2 regions of the Cyanobacterium stanieri LEGE 03274 genome follow, and region 2 is predicted to be linked to the other one. Evidence: predicted binding sites of a transcription regulator. Region 2 holds the regulator's gene; the other holds the start of a gene.
The links. The regulator HrcA, encoded in region 2, represses chaperone genes, less so after heat shock. The targets are predictions, from matches to a motif close to TTAGCACTCNNANNNTNNGAGTGCTAA.

Region 1: groL (chaperonin GroEL) is a predicted target of HrcA. The motif match lies at 1,741-1,767, and genes of this name have one in related genera.

What each region holds. Positions count from the first base shown of each region.
Region 1 covers NZ_JADEWC010000018.1:38,478-46,096, reverse strand. The annotation lists gene groL (chaperonin GroEL) at 31-1,695, opposite strand; gene IQ215_RS09135 (PadR family transcriptional regulator) at 1,869-2,372, opposite strand; gene IQ215_RS09130 (efflux RND transporter periplasmic adaptor subunit) at 2,474-4,033, shown strand; gene IQ215_RS09125 (efflux RND transporter permease subunit) at 4,147-7,287, shown strand.
Region 2 covers NZ_JADEWC010000006.1:83,856-91,474, forward strand. The annotation lists gene cbiM (cobalt transporter CbiM) at 1-373, shown strand, start outside; gene hrcA (heat-inducible transcriptional repressor HrcA) at 704-1,789, shown strand; gene IQ215_RS04310 (Na-K-Cl cotransporter) at 2,009-4,204, opposite strand; gene psbH (photosystem II reaction center phosphoprotein PsbH) at 4,686-4,889, shown strand; gene IQ215_RS04320 (TatA/E family twin arginine-targeting protein translocase) at 4,953-5,225, shown strand; gene hpsO (hormogonium polysaccharide biosynthesis glycosyltransferase HpsO) at 5,299-6,471, shown strand; gene hpsP (hormogonium polysaccharide biosynthesis glycosyltransferase HpsP) at 6,495-7,619, shown strand, end outside.

The sequences.
Region 1 (7,619 bases), on a different contig from region 2:
TACCTAACACCTAATACCCAACACCCAAAATTACATCATACCAGGCATACCCATGCCACCCATACCGGGCATACCCATGCCACCCATACCGCCCATATCAGGTGCGGGGGCTTCAGGGGCAGGTTTTTCCACCACAAGGGCTTCGGTAGTGAGTACCATTCCAGCAATAGAACCAGCGTTTTGTAAGGAGGAACGAACTACCTTCGCAGGATCAACAATTCCAGCAGATATTAAGTCTTCATAAACTCCAGTAAGAGCATTATAACCGATATTGTTGGCAGATTCTCTTACTTTTTCTACAACTACAGAGCCTTCAACCCCTGCATTGGTAGCAATTTGGCGTAAAGGTGCTTCTAGGGCTTTAATGACAATTTCTGCCCCTACCTTTTCTTCTTCATTGCTTAAGGTATCTTTGAAAGCAGAGATTTTACTTGCCATGTGAATGAGGGTTGTACCGCCCCCAGGTACGATTCCTTCTTCTACCGCCGCTTTAGTGGCATTAAGTGCATCTTCGATGCGTAATTTACGCTCTTTTAAATCAGTTTCCGTGGCTGCCCCTACTTTAATTACAGCTACACCACCAGCTAATTTAGCGATGCGCTCTTGTAGTTTTTCGGCATCATATTCGGAGTCTGTTTCTTCGAGTTGTTTACGGATTTGGGCGACTCTTTTTTGTACATCGGCGGTGTTACCGGCATCCGCCACGATGGTGGTATTGTCTTTTACGATGGTGACTTTACGTGCTTTTCCTAGTTCATCTAATTTGACGGTATCTAAAGTTAAGCCGATGTCTTCGGAGATTACTCTACCCCCTGTGAGAATGGCAATATCTTCTAACATGGCCTTACGGCGATCGCCAAAACTTGGTGCTTTAATCGCTGCGACATTTAATACGCCTCTGGCTTTGTTAACTACGAGGGTGGCGAGGGCTTCCCCTTCAATGTCTTCGGCGATAATGAGTAAAGGAGCGCCTGCACGGGCAACTTCTTCTAAGACAGGGACGAGATCTGCGATCGCATTTATTTTTTTATCAGTAACTAAGATTAAAGCATTTTCTAACTCAACGATTTGCTTTTCTTGGTCAGTGATAAAATAGGGAGACATATAACCCCTGTCAAGTTGCATCCCTTCTACAACTTCTAATTCAGTAGCTAAAGACTTAGATTCTTCTACGGTGATAACCCCATCTTTTGTTACCTTATCCATGGCATGGGCAATCATATCGCCAATTTCTTGGTCATTTCCCGCAGAAACAGAAGCCACTTGAGCAATGACATCTCCCTGCACAGGTTGTGCCATGGCAGAAATTTCTTTTACAGCCAAGGCGATAGCTTTGTCCATACCACGACGTAAAGCCACAGGATTAGCCCCTGCGGTAACGTTTTTAAGCCCCTCGTGAATCATAGCTTGGGCGATAACCGTAGCGGTGGTAGTACCATCCCCAGCCACATCATTAGTTTTTGAAGCAACTTCCCTAACTAATCTTGCTCCAGCATTTTGAGAAGGATTTTCCAACTCTACTTCTTTGGCGACGGAAATACCATCTTTTACAATTTCGGGGGCTCCAAATTTTCTTTCTAATAATACATTTCTACCTTTAGGCCCTAAGGTGACTTTAACAGCATTGGCTAAAGCGTTAACTCCTTCCTCTAAGGCTCTTCTGGATTCTTCTCTAAAAGATACAATTTTAGACATAAATAATAATTCTCATGAGGATATATTTTTTCTCCATAAATAAATTTAGCACTCTTAGAGCGTGAGTGCTAATACGGTTATCTGCACCTTTTCAAAATTGGCAAATCAAAATTTTAGGTTGCTCATTTGGGATATGATTTTCCATGGAGGAGAAAAATGGTTTTCTTAAATTCTTATAATTTGTCATTCACCATGGCTAATTGCTCCATTAACCAGTCGATTTCTCGACTAATATCGGATTTATAGCGCTCCAGGGCTATCGCTTGAAAACAATCATCATAAACTATCTGTAAATCTTGATCATCTAACTTTAGTTGACATACCTTTAAGCGATGCTCCAATAAATGTAAACGATCATGGGGTTCAAGGTAACTAAAAAAGAAAAACTTAATCATAAACCGAGAACGAGCATTAACCCAACTCTCGTGGGGATGTTCTAACATTTTTTCTAGCCATTTTGTCTTTCCTGCGGGGGTAATACTATAAATTTTGCGATTATTATTTCCATCTTCTTGCTCAACAATTAATTCTTTTTCTAATAAACGTCTCAGTAACGGGTAAATTGCTCCATAATTAACACTAATACACCCGCTCATAAACAATTCCATCTGTTTCTTTAATAAATAGCCATGTAGTGGCTCTTTTTGTAACAAACCTAAGGTTGCTAACTCTAACATATTTTTTTGATTCTATTTTTTTATATCAGATTGATATATTTTGTTGATATAATTAAACTTAATAAAAATTTACCATCAACATTAGTAAACCAAGATCTGATATGACGAATCCTAATTCTGCCCCTAGTGAAGTGTCAAATGTTGAAGAAAAAGAAGAAGGTACTATAAACCCTGAATCTGAAGCCAAGAAAAAATCATTTTCCCCTTGGTGGGTAGTGGGTGCATTAGCCTTTTTAGCCATATTGGGGGGTGGTGGTACTCTCCTATTCAACGGTAATGAAAACGGGGGCGATCGCACAGGGGCCATGGCAGGGCAACCCCAAGCCTCCCCAGTGAAGTTGCAAACCCTAGAACCAGAAATAGTGCAAGATAGCAGCACCATTGTGGGTAGATTAGATGCCCCTAGGGCCGTAACCGTCAGATCAGAAATTAACGGCAGAATTAGGAGTATCTTGGTGGCCGAAGGAGAAAGGGTGAGTGCGGGGGAGATAATTGCCAGGGTAGAAAGTGATCAACTAGAAGCCGAATTAAATCAAGCCCAAGCCCAACTAGAAAGCGTCCGTTCCCGTTTAGCCCTCCTTAGAGCGGGAAATCGTCCCGAAGAAATAGCCCAAGCCCAAGCCCAGTTGAACGGGGCGATCGCACGGTTAAACAACGCCAGACAGGGGGCAAGGCCAGAGGAAATCGCCGAAATTCAAGCCCAACTAGACTCCGCCCGGGCCGAGTTAGAACTAGCCCAAGAAAGAACCAGAAGATATAGGGTTTTATTTGAAGAAGGGGCCATATCCCAAGACGAATTCGATGAATTTGTCACAGAAGAACGTCAAGCCCAAGCATCCGTAAACCAAGCCCAGAGAAGATTAGATGCTCAACGCAAAGGCAGAGACTCCGACCTAAACGCCCTACAAGCAGATGTAGAACAAGCTAGACAAAACCTACAACTGCTCAGAAACGGCACAAGACAAGAAGAAATCGCACAAGCAGAAGCCGAAGTTTCCCAAGCCAGTGCCAGGGTAAACACCGTAGAAGTACAGATCGAAAAAGCTCAAATAATAGCCCCCTTCACAGGCATCGTCGGCGATATTCCCGTCAAAGTAGGAGATTTCGTCACCGCAGGAGATTCATTAACCACCATCACCGAAAACGACTTACTAGAAGCAAACTTATCCATTCCCCTAGAAGAAGCAAATCGATTACAACTAGGGCTACCTGTGGAAATTATCAACAACCAAGGAGAAATTCTCACCACAGGGGAAATAAGTTTTATTGCTCCCCAAGTCAATACCAATAGTCAATTAGTGTTAACCAAAGCAACCTTAAACCCATCTCAAAATAATCTGTTTAACCAAACCTCCATCAGAGCAAGAATTATCTGGCAAGAAAGCCTTGGTATAGTTGTTCCCTCCGCTGCCGTTTCTAGGATGGGTGGTAATAACTTTGTTTTTGTGGCAGAAAGTGCCGAAAACCCTCAAGGGGAAGAACCATCATTGATTGCCCAACAGCGCCCCGTGCAATTAGGCGATTTACAAGGGAATAACTATGAAGTAATAGAAGGATTAGAAGAAGGGGAACAAATTGTTAGTGCAGGAATTTTAAACCTTCAAGATGGCTCTCCCATCATGCCCCTGCCTCCTGAACAAAATGGAGAGATGCCCCAATAACCCAATGGTTGTAGGTAAGCAAAAGGCAAGGGAGCATAATTATTGTCCATTACCCCATGTTATCTGGAACTCAAATTATTTATTATCAATTATCCACTATCTATTAATAACCAATGTTCGTTGATTTTTTTATCAGAAGACCAGTATTTTCCACCGTTTGCGCCCTGATAATTTTGTTAGTAGGTACTATCAGTATTGTCACTTTGCCCATTGCCCGTTTTCCTGACATTGCCCCCACCCAAATTCAGGTTACCGCCAACTACACAGGGGCAGATGCGGAGGTAGTGGAAAACACCGTTACCAATATTCTCGAAAGACAAATTAACGGAGTGGAGGGGTTAAGATATATTTCCTCAAGTAGTACCAATTCAGGTACAAGTAGTATTACTGCCACCTTCGATTCTTCTCGGAATAAAGATTTAGCGGCCGTGGATATTCAAAATCAAATTTCTGTGGTCGAATCCCAGTTACCCGATGTGGTTCAAAGAACAGGGGTTACGGTAAGCCAACAATCTAACAATATTTTGATGGGTTTTGGGATGTTTAGTGACAATGGACAATATGATAATGATTTTTTAAGTAATTATGCCGAAAGGTTTTTAGTGGATGCCCTCAAACGGATTGAGGGGGTAGCCGATGTGACGGTATTTGGAGAAAGACGATATGCCATGCGTTTATGGGTTGATCCTAATCGTCTCAGTAGTCGTGGTTTGACCACCATAGATGTGGAAAATGCCTTACGGGAACAAAATGTTCAGGTGGGGGTTGGTGCTGTGGGTGCTGAACCTGCGGTGGAAGGGCAAGAATTTCAAATTTCTTTACGGGCGGTAAGTCAGTTAACTGAGCCGGAGGAGTTTGAAGATATTATTTTAAGTACCGATGAGGAAACGGGATCTTTAATTCGTTTTAAGGACGTGGGTAGGGTTGAGTTAGGGGCCCAGAATTATGGCTCTTTTGTGCGTTTCCGAGGGGTGGAAGCGGTAGGCATTGGGGTATATCAGTTACCTGGTTCTAATGCCCTTGAGGTGGCGGATAATGTGAAAATGAGAATGGCGGAGTTAGCCGAGCAGTTTCCCGATGGTATTAATATTCAGTTGGCTTTTGATACTACGGGTTTTATTCAGGAGTCTTTGGATGAGGTGATTATTACCCTATTGATGTCGGTGGGGTTAGTAATTTTGATCATTTTGGTCTTTTTACAAGATTGGCGCACCACTTTGATTCCTTCTTTGACTATTCCTTTGTCTTTGGTGGGAACTTTTGCTTTTGTGAGGGCTTTTGATTTTTCCATCAATACTTTAACTTTGTTTGGTTTAACTCTGGCAACGGGGTTAGTGGTGGACGATGCGATCGTGGTAGTAGAACAAATTTATCGTTATATTCAAGATCGAGATATGGAATCCCATCAGGCGGCTAGTGACTCAATGAAGCAGTTGACGGGAGCTGTTATTGCGACTTCTTTGGTGTTGATGGCGGTGTTTATTCCTGTGACGTTTTTCCCCGGTACAACGGGGGCTTTATATCGGGAGTTTGCTTTAACCATTGCTTTTTCTATTGTTATTTCTACTTTTTTGGCTCTGACTCTCACTCCTTCTCTGTGTGCTTTGTTATTGAAGAAAGGACAACATCCCCCCGCTTGGATTGAGCCTTTTTTTAATGGATTTAATTCTATTCTCGATTGGTTAACTTTGAGGTATGAGGGGACGTTAAAATTTTTGGCTAGGTTTAAATTTTTTGTGGTGGGAATTTTTGCGGTATTGATTGCGGTGACGGGATGGTTATATACGTCTGTGCCGACGGCTTTTGTGCCTGATGAGGATCAGGGCTATTTTATTACCATTGTTCAAGCACCTGAGGGGGTTTCTTTGCAATATACTAGCGATGTGATGGCTCAGGTGGAAGATATTATTTTGGAACTTCCTGATGTGGTGGGAACTTTCGCCATTGGGGGTTTTTCTTTTGGGGGTAATACTCCTAATCAGGGCATTATTTTTACTCCCTTAGAATCCTGGGGCGATCGCCCTAACCCCAATCAATCTGTCCAAGCGATTATCGGTCAATTATTTCCTAAGTTTGCCATGATTCCTGAGGCGAGGATTATTCCCATTAACCCCCCTGCCATTCAAGGTTTAGGGGCGTTTGGTGGTTTCACCTTCAATTTACAGGATCGACGCATTAACCCCGATTTACAATCCATGGTGCAGGTGATGGGGCAGTTTTTGGGGGCAGCCAATCAGGATGAAGCATTGACGGCGGTGTTTACTCAGTTTGCGGCCAATAGTCCTCAATTGATTGTGGAGGTGAATCGGGAAAGGGCGAAGGTGCTAGATGTGGATTTAGACGACGTTTTTAGCACTATGTCAACCATGATGGGTGGTTCTTATGTCAATGATTTTACCATGCAACAAAGGTCTTATCGAGTCTATGTGCAAGGGGATAAGGAATTTAGGGCAAACCCTGAGAGCATGGATAACTTTTTTGTCCGCTCTGGGGCAGGGGAGATGATTCCCTTATCTAACCTTGTTACCATCACCCCAACGGTGGGGGCGCAAACCATTAACCACTATAATTTATTCCGCTCCATTGAAATCAATGGTTCTCCTGCTCCTGGATATAGTTCAGGGAATGCCATTGAAGCCGTAGAGGCGATCGCCTCTCAAGTATTACCTGCAGGTTTTGGCTATGAATGGACGGGAATTTCTTTGGAGGAAATTAGTGCTGGAAATGTGGCGGTTATTATTTTTGGCTTAGGTATTCTCTTTGTCTTCCTCGTTTTATCTGCTCAGTATGAAAACTATATCGATCCTTTAATCATCATTTTGGCCGTGCCTTTAGCTATTCTAGGCGCTTTACTAGCTCAAAGTTTGCGGGGTTTTAGTAATGATATTTATTGTCAAATTGGTTTAGTGATGTTGATCGGTTTAGCTAGTAAAAACTCCATTTTGATTGTGGAATTTGCTAATCAACTACGAGATGAGGGAATGTCCACGGTTAAAGCAGCCATCGAAGCCTCTAAACAAAGATTACGTCCCATTCTCATGACTGCCATTTCTACCCTCACAGGGATTTTTCCCCTCGTCATTGCCACAGGAGCAGGGGCGGGAAGTCGTCAATCCTTAGGTACGGCAGTATTTGGAGGAATGTTAGTAGCCACTTTCTTGAGTTTATTTGTCGTCCCCATTCTGTACATCGTCATCAAAATGGCCGTCGAAAAAGTCTTGCCCAGAAGACAAAATAAATTGATCACCGAATAGTTATCTAACCTGAGTTCGGGATAAAATTTATGGTCTTGTAAACAATTGACAATGGACAATTGACAGTTAATAAATTATGACCTAGCACCTAATACCAAATCCGAGTTAGAAAATATCTCATCCCTCGTCTTGCAATGAATTACAAGGCTAACAACTTATCGTTCAATAAATTGAACTAAAGTATATTTTGGTTGACGGATTTAGTATAAGCTATTATCCCCCTTACTCCTCATCTCCCATGCTCCCCATCACCTTAATACCTGCAACCCGTAACCTGAAACCTCACTATGCAGTGAGTAACAGTATATGTTATAATCACGACAGTCATCTAT
Region 2 (7,619 bases):
CCTATGTTTTCAGGCAGTTTTTTTTCAACATGGTGGTTTATCTACCCTAGGAATTAATGGTATTATTTTGGGTTTACCTGCTTTGATTAGTTATTTTTTATGGCATTGCAAAAAGTATAGTTTATTTAACTTTAAGATAGACAAAAATATTATATTTTTTTTGGGTGGATTTTTAGGAGTTTTTCTATCGGCATTATTATTTATTTCTATTAATCTTGCTAATATCAGCCCTGATTTAAATATAGAATTAGAAAGAGCAACTTTTTTTACCTCTCTAATAGGTTACGGTATTCAAGGAATTATTGAAGGTATTTTAGTAGTTATTGTTATTTCTTTTTTTGAAAAAATTAAGCCAGAAATTATTAGTAACTAATTTTTTTATAATACTAATATCTTTTTCGTTTTATTAACTGATTTTACGTTCTCATATTTTTTTTAGCAGGTGGCAGGTTAAAAATATGAAAAGTTTTTATTAAGTTATTGAGGAAGTGAAAATAAGACCATTAATTAATGTAGAGTTGTTCTAAATTTTTGAACCTGATACCCGATATCTAACACCTCATCTCCCCTACTCCTCATCTCCTTAACCCCCCATCAACCAGTAATCTGCAAACTAACCATAATGAGAATGAAACGTTATACTATCAAAATATAAATATTTTATAAAACTTCGTTTTGTTCACCATCAACCAATTTTTGTACGATGACTGTTCAAGTTAACCTTAATGAACGCCATCAAAGAATATTACAGGCAACGGTTAAACATTATATAGCTACTGCCGAACCTGTTGGCTCAAAAACCTTAATTCAAGAATATGATTTTAGTGTAAGTTCTGCCACTGTGCGTAATGTCATGGGTAAGTTGGAGAAAGCAGGTTTTCTTTATCAGCCTTATACTTCGGCGGGGCGTATTCCTTCGGATTCGGGTTATCGTATTTATGTAGATCGACTTTTACCTTCTAAAAAACCTTTAAAAAAGTCTTTGGCGAAAAATCTCAGTCGTCAAATGGGAGCGCCACAGAAAAATTATGAGATTTTATTTAAAAAAATTACTCAGGTTTTATCGGATTTGAGTGGTTGTATTGCCTTAGTTACCCTTCCCCAAACTGCTAGTAATATTATCTACCATTTACAGTTGTTGAGGATTGGGGAACAAAAAATTATGTTGGTGATGGTGATTGATAATTATCAAACGGAGTCGGTATTATTTGACCATCAAGATTTTAATTTAGATCATGATCATCAGATGGGGGAGGTAATTGATCAGGAATTGCAGATGTTGTCTAATTTTCTTAATCATAAACTCAAGGGGCGATCGCTCTTAGACATAGATAATTTAGATTGGAGTGAGTTAGAACAAGATTTTAAACAATATGCCCACTTTATTAACCATCTTTTGGATAAAATTACCGAAAACTACCGTATTTCCAATTACAGTCCCATTCTGGTACAAGGTATTGCCAAGATGGTGCGTCAGCCTGAATTTGCCCAGATAGAACATTTACAAATTTTATTACAATTACTAGAAGAGGAACAGGAAAAACTTTTCCCTGTGGTATTTAATTTAGATGAACAAAAGGAATCTTTTTCCAAAGTAAAAATTACCATCGGTTCGGAAAATCCCCTTCAATCTATGCACTATTGCAGTTTAATTTCTTCTAATTATTATCAAGGTACTTACCCTGTGGGCAGTGTGGGCATTATTGGCCCCACTCGCATAGCCTATGAAGATGCGATCGCCCTTGTGGAATCCACCGCCGATTATCTTACCAATGCCATGGAGGAGTAGGGGTGATGGGGAGTAGGTTATTTTAATAACTGATCCTCGATATAAAATATTGTTTAAGTTAGTGAATCATATCAAGTCCGCCTGACCACTTATAAATTAGTAATATCAATTAGTTCAATTTATTGAACGAACTACTCTTAGCCGTGTAATTCATTATACGGTGGGCAGTACATCTACTATTGCCCATTCCCTGCCTTAACCAGAAAATTTGATAATAAATCATCCTTCTTTTTGTAAAACTTCCTCAAAGGGAAAATCATTGGCGGCCATGACAAAAGCAACGGTAGGTAAATTTTCCGTTCTTTTCAACCAACTATGGTAATATTCGGCAAAGTTTTCATCGGCGGGGGCTAAACCCAAAAAGATTAAATCAGCGCCCCGAGAGTTTTCCTGCAAAATATCATCAAAGGAACTTTCTTCACTGACAATAACTTCGGGAATCAGTTCTATATTTAGTTTTTGAATAAGCTCCCTAATGTTGTTTTTTGTCGGTTCTAGGGCGTTAGGATTACCGACAACTAATTTGAGGTAAATGTTCGCCCGTGACCAGTGCCAGTCGTTTTTGAGCAGATAAGCAAGTAAAATCATCAGACTACCATTGGCTTGCATTCCCCCCCACCAAACATCGATACGGCGATGCTTACCCAGTGGATTGGTGGGGTTTTGTTTGAGGATAAGGATATTTCTGTTTAATTGATGAATTTGGCTAACCATCTGGCAATAGTCTTGATGCCCTTGCCAATCATCCCTTAGCCAAGCGGTGCTACTACCGAGAATGATGGTATTAGGGGTTAAAGCACCAATCCCGTAGCTTTCTACCAATTTAGGCACGATGCCAAAGGTGTCATCAGAGCGAACAATTTTTACTAATCCTTGTACTTCATTTTTGGTTAAGTATTCCTTGACGGTATTTTCGAGGTTTTGTTTACTTTGATAGTCTCGTCTTTCGGGAATGACACTGGCAACGGTTAAAAAGCCTTTGTGGTTAAAACTGTCGGCTAATTTGACCAATGACCAATTTTTCTGGGGAGAATGGAAGAAAGTGAGGATATGGGGACGCCAATTTTTGGGATCTGGGATTTCTTCTTCTACTTGATAAATCCCTGTGCGTAGTAATGCCATCCACATTCCCCGACGGCTATCCCCCCAAGTTACTTGTAATTCCTGTCTTTGCAGATATAGATAAATACCTAAGACGATAATGGCGGCGACTATAGTGGCGATCGCATTTATGAGAAACATTACCCCTAAACAACCCAAAGCACCAGTTACCGACAAACTCCAATGGATTTTGAAGGTGGGGCGAAAGGAAGGGGAATCGAGGAAACTTTCAATACCTGCGGAGGCGTTTAACACTAGGTAAGTAGTCAGGAAAAACATGGTTAAAATGGGAGCAATCAAGTTTAAATCCCCTAAACATACCGCCGCTACGGCAATGCCTAAAGTTACCGCTGTACCTAATCTTGGTTCATCATTTTTACCTGCCCCTTGCCCCAAAAAACTGAGGGATTTGGGAAAAATATTATCTCTGACTAGGGCTTGTAATACCCTCGGTGCGCCCAAAATGCTACCAATGGCGCTACTTAATGTCGCTCCCCATACTCCAAGGGCGATCGCCCCTCCCCAAAAAGACATCCTCGCCATGATAAAGGGTTCATCAATCAAGGTTTGAGCATCAGCCCTAAAACCTAGAAAAATCGGAATAATCATATAAATGACATAACCAGTGCCAACGGCGGCCAAAGTACCAATGGGTAAGGCTTTGCTAGGATCTTTCAAATCCCCCGACATATTCACCCCTGCCATGATGCCCGTCACCGCAGGAAAAAACACCGCAAACACTTGCCAAAAAGATTGATCTGTGCTTCTCCATAGCTCCATTTGTGTCTCTTCCACAGGTTGCCCCAAAAAGAAAGATACTAGGGAAAGGGCGATCGCCCCCATGATAAAATATTGAGCTTTAATGGCAATTTCAGCACTGGTGAGGGCTAACACACCCACGCCAATGGTGATAGCTAAGGCTATGTAAAGTTGATATTCTGCCCAAGCAGGTACTATTTGGGTGACACTCTCCGCAAAACCAAGGGTATAAAGCGCCACCGACAACGCCTGAGCGATATATAAAGGGATTCCCACCGCTCCCCCTGTTTCAATGCCCAAAGAGCGACTAATCATATAATACGCACCCCCGGCCTTAACCACTCGATCCGTGGCGATCGCACATACCGACAAAGCCGTTAAAAAGGTAATGGCGTTAGAAAGAGTAACAATGATAAAAGTGCCGAGTAAACCCACATTACCCACCACCCAACCAAAACGGAGATACATAATTACCCCCAAAATAGTCAGAATAGACGGGGTGTAAACTCCCCCAAAGGCACTTAAGCCGGAGGATTTTTGTTCGTTAACATTCATATAATTCAACTAATTAAAAATTTATTTTTAGATATGCTTTTTAAGCAATTTTGATTATTTTATCGGTTATGCTTTCTTGATTAATGTTCTCTGATCTATATATTTTTTGATCATAATAGTATTAACTTATTAAGGGCGATCGTCTAATATTAACCATTAAAAAACAAATCATTAACCAAAGTTTATTATCATTCAAACCATCAAATAATAACCTTTAAATTTTAGCTATATTTTTGATCACTTATATCTTAATTAACTTGAGTTCAGAATAAAATGTATAATCTTCAAAAATGTAAACCATTGACAACTAACAATAAATAATTGAACTATCATCACCCATACTCCCCATCACCCACACTCCCTATCCCTCATATTCCCCCTCAACGTCCCATTTAGTTGCAAAAAAAACGACCCATATTTTGCTATAATCGTCTTGTCGAAAAAGACCATCGAAAAATTTAAAATATATATAAGATTCAATATGTCACAACGTACCCCTTTAGGCGATTTACTAAAACCCCTTAACTCCGAATACGGAAAAGTAGCCCCCGGTTGGAGTACCACCCCTTTAATGGGTGTTTTCATGCTCTTATTTTTAGTATTCCTGCTCATTATTCTCCAAATTTATAACTCCTCTCTCCTTCTTGATGGAATCGTGGTAGATTGGTCAAGTTTAGGAAGATAAATTCTCCTATTGATATAAGGTTGATTGTTGATTTACAGACTCTTTAGTTAAGACAAGATTATTATGAATGTTTTTGGCATCGGACTTCCTGAATTAATTTTGATTTTTGTGGTAGCCCTTTTAGTTTTTGGCCCGAAAAAATTACCAGAAATCGGTAAGACTTTAGGAAAAACCCTCAAAGGTTTTCAAGATGCCTCTAAAGAGTTTCAAGATGAGTTTAAAAAAGAAGCTCAACAAATTGAAGAAACTATTTCCATGAATGCTCAAATAGAGTCTAGCAAGGATCAAGAAAAAGTTCCTAGCCCCACAGAAAATGCTAATTCTAAATCTGAGTAATAACTAACAAATGGTCAATGTTTTTTGTTTTCCACTATTATTTGATTAAGCATAGTTAATAATTGCCATCATCATGAATATATTAGTAGTGGGACATTCCTACATAGTAGATTTAAACTGTGAAAAACTAAGGGAATTAGCCAAAATCAGCCCCGAAATTCAAGTTAGGGTAGTTGTGCCTAAAATTTGGAATCCGGGGGGGGTACAAAATAAAATTATTACATCTGAGTTTAAAGACGAGGGTAATTTTAAAATTATTCCCATTACTAATTATAGTCAAAATCATCAAGGTTTATTAACCTTTAGTCCAGAAATAATTAGTTTTTTAAAAGATTTTAAACCCCATATTATTCATGTAGAACAAGGAATAAAATCCTTTGCCTATGCCCAATTAATTATCTTAAATAAAATACTAGGACTAAAAGCTAAAAATTTCTTTTTTACTTGGTGGAATATTCCCTACGATCTTAAATTTCCCTTTAGTTGGCTAGAAAAATTTAACCTTAATAATACCCATGGATTTATTGCAGGAAATCAAGATGCTTTAGATATTATTAATGACCATGGTTACCGTGGTAAGTCTGTTGTAATGCCTAATTTGGGTATTGATGATATTTTATTTGCCCCCAAAAAAGAACCTTATCTAAAAGATGAAATAGGGATTAAAAATAATGAATTTGTAATTGGTTTTGTGGGTAGATTTGTTTCTGAAAAAGGCATTTTAACCCTAATAAAAGCAGTTAGCAGTTTAGAAAATAATCACTGGAAATTGTTACTTTTGGGTAGGGGAGAATTAGAACAAAAAATAATTGAAGAAGTCACAAAACTAGGACTAAAAGATAAGTTAATTATTATCCCTAGTGTTGCCCATAATCAAGTCCCCCGTTATATTAATTTAATGGATACCTTGGTATTACCTTCGCAAACCGATGAGAGTTTTAAAACGATTTCGGCAAAGGGATGGAAAGAACAGTTTGGTCATGTTTTAATAGAAGCAATGGCTTGTAAAGTGCCTGTCATTGGCTCTAATTCAGGGGAGATTCCCTATGTAATTGGGGACGATGGTTTAGTATTCCAGGAGAAGGATGATAAGGGTTTAAAGGATTGTCTTGAGCAATTGATGAATAATCCTGATTTGGCTAGGGATTTGGGAGAAAGGGGTTATCAAAAAACCATGGAAAAATACACTAATAAGGCTTTGGCGAGGGATTTATTAAAGTTTTATGAACAGGTTTTAATGTCCTAGGGATTAGGTGAAAAAATAAAACTATGAAAATTTTACAAATTATCCCTTCTATTTCTTTGGTTTATGGTGGCCCTTCTCAAATGATTTTAGGCTTATCTAAGGCTTTGGCAAAGGAGGGGGAGGATGTTACTATTATCACCACTAATGCTAATGGAGATCAAGGGCAGTTTCCTTTGGATGTGCCTTTGCAATGTGCGGTGGAAAAAGATGGTTATAGGGTAGTTTATTTTAATTGCGCCCCTTTCCGCCGTTATAAGTTTTCTGTGGATTTGTTGCGCTGGTTATGGACGCACTGTGGTGATTATGATGTGGCGCATATCCATGCTTTATTTTCTCCTGTAACTACCATGGCGGCTTGGATTTGTCGTCAAAAAGGTTTACCTTATATTTTACGTCCTTTAGGAACTTTAGACCCTAAGGATTTACAAAAAAAGAGAGGTTTAAAAAAAATATATGGTAATTTGCTGGAGAAAGCTAATTTAAGGGGCAGTTTTGGGGTACATTTTACGAGTCAGCAGGAAGCGGATGTTTCTGAGGATTTCGGGGCAGGAATTAACCGTTTAATAGTGCCTTTGGGGGTGGAAATTCCCGATCGCACTTTAGATGATGATATGATTTATGATAGGTATCAAATTCCCCGTGGTAAACCTTTATTATTGTTTATGTCTCGCATTGAGCCAAAAAAGGGTTTACAATTTCTGATTCCTGCTTTACAACGGTTATTAAATCAAGGATACGATTTTCATTTTGTCTTGGCGGGGGCAAATCCTCAAGATAGGAGTTATGAGGCACAGATACAGACTCAAATTACTTCTTCTAGTTTGTCTGATTGTACTACTATAACTGGCTTTGTAACGGGGGATGAAAAGATGGCTTTGTTACAAAAAGCTGATTTATTTTTACTTCCTTCTTTTTACGAAAATTTTGGCATTGCCGTGGTAGAGGCGATCGCCTTTAGTACACCTGTTTTAATTTCTGACCAAGTTTATATTTATCGGGAAATTGAGAAAGCTAAGGCAGGGTGGATATGTAGTCTTAATGAGGATGATTTAGTTAAAAAGTTAATGGTTGCCCTAGAAAGTGGTGAGGAAGAAAGACAGCAACGGGGCTTAAATGGTTTTAACTTAGTCAAACAAAATTATAGCTGG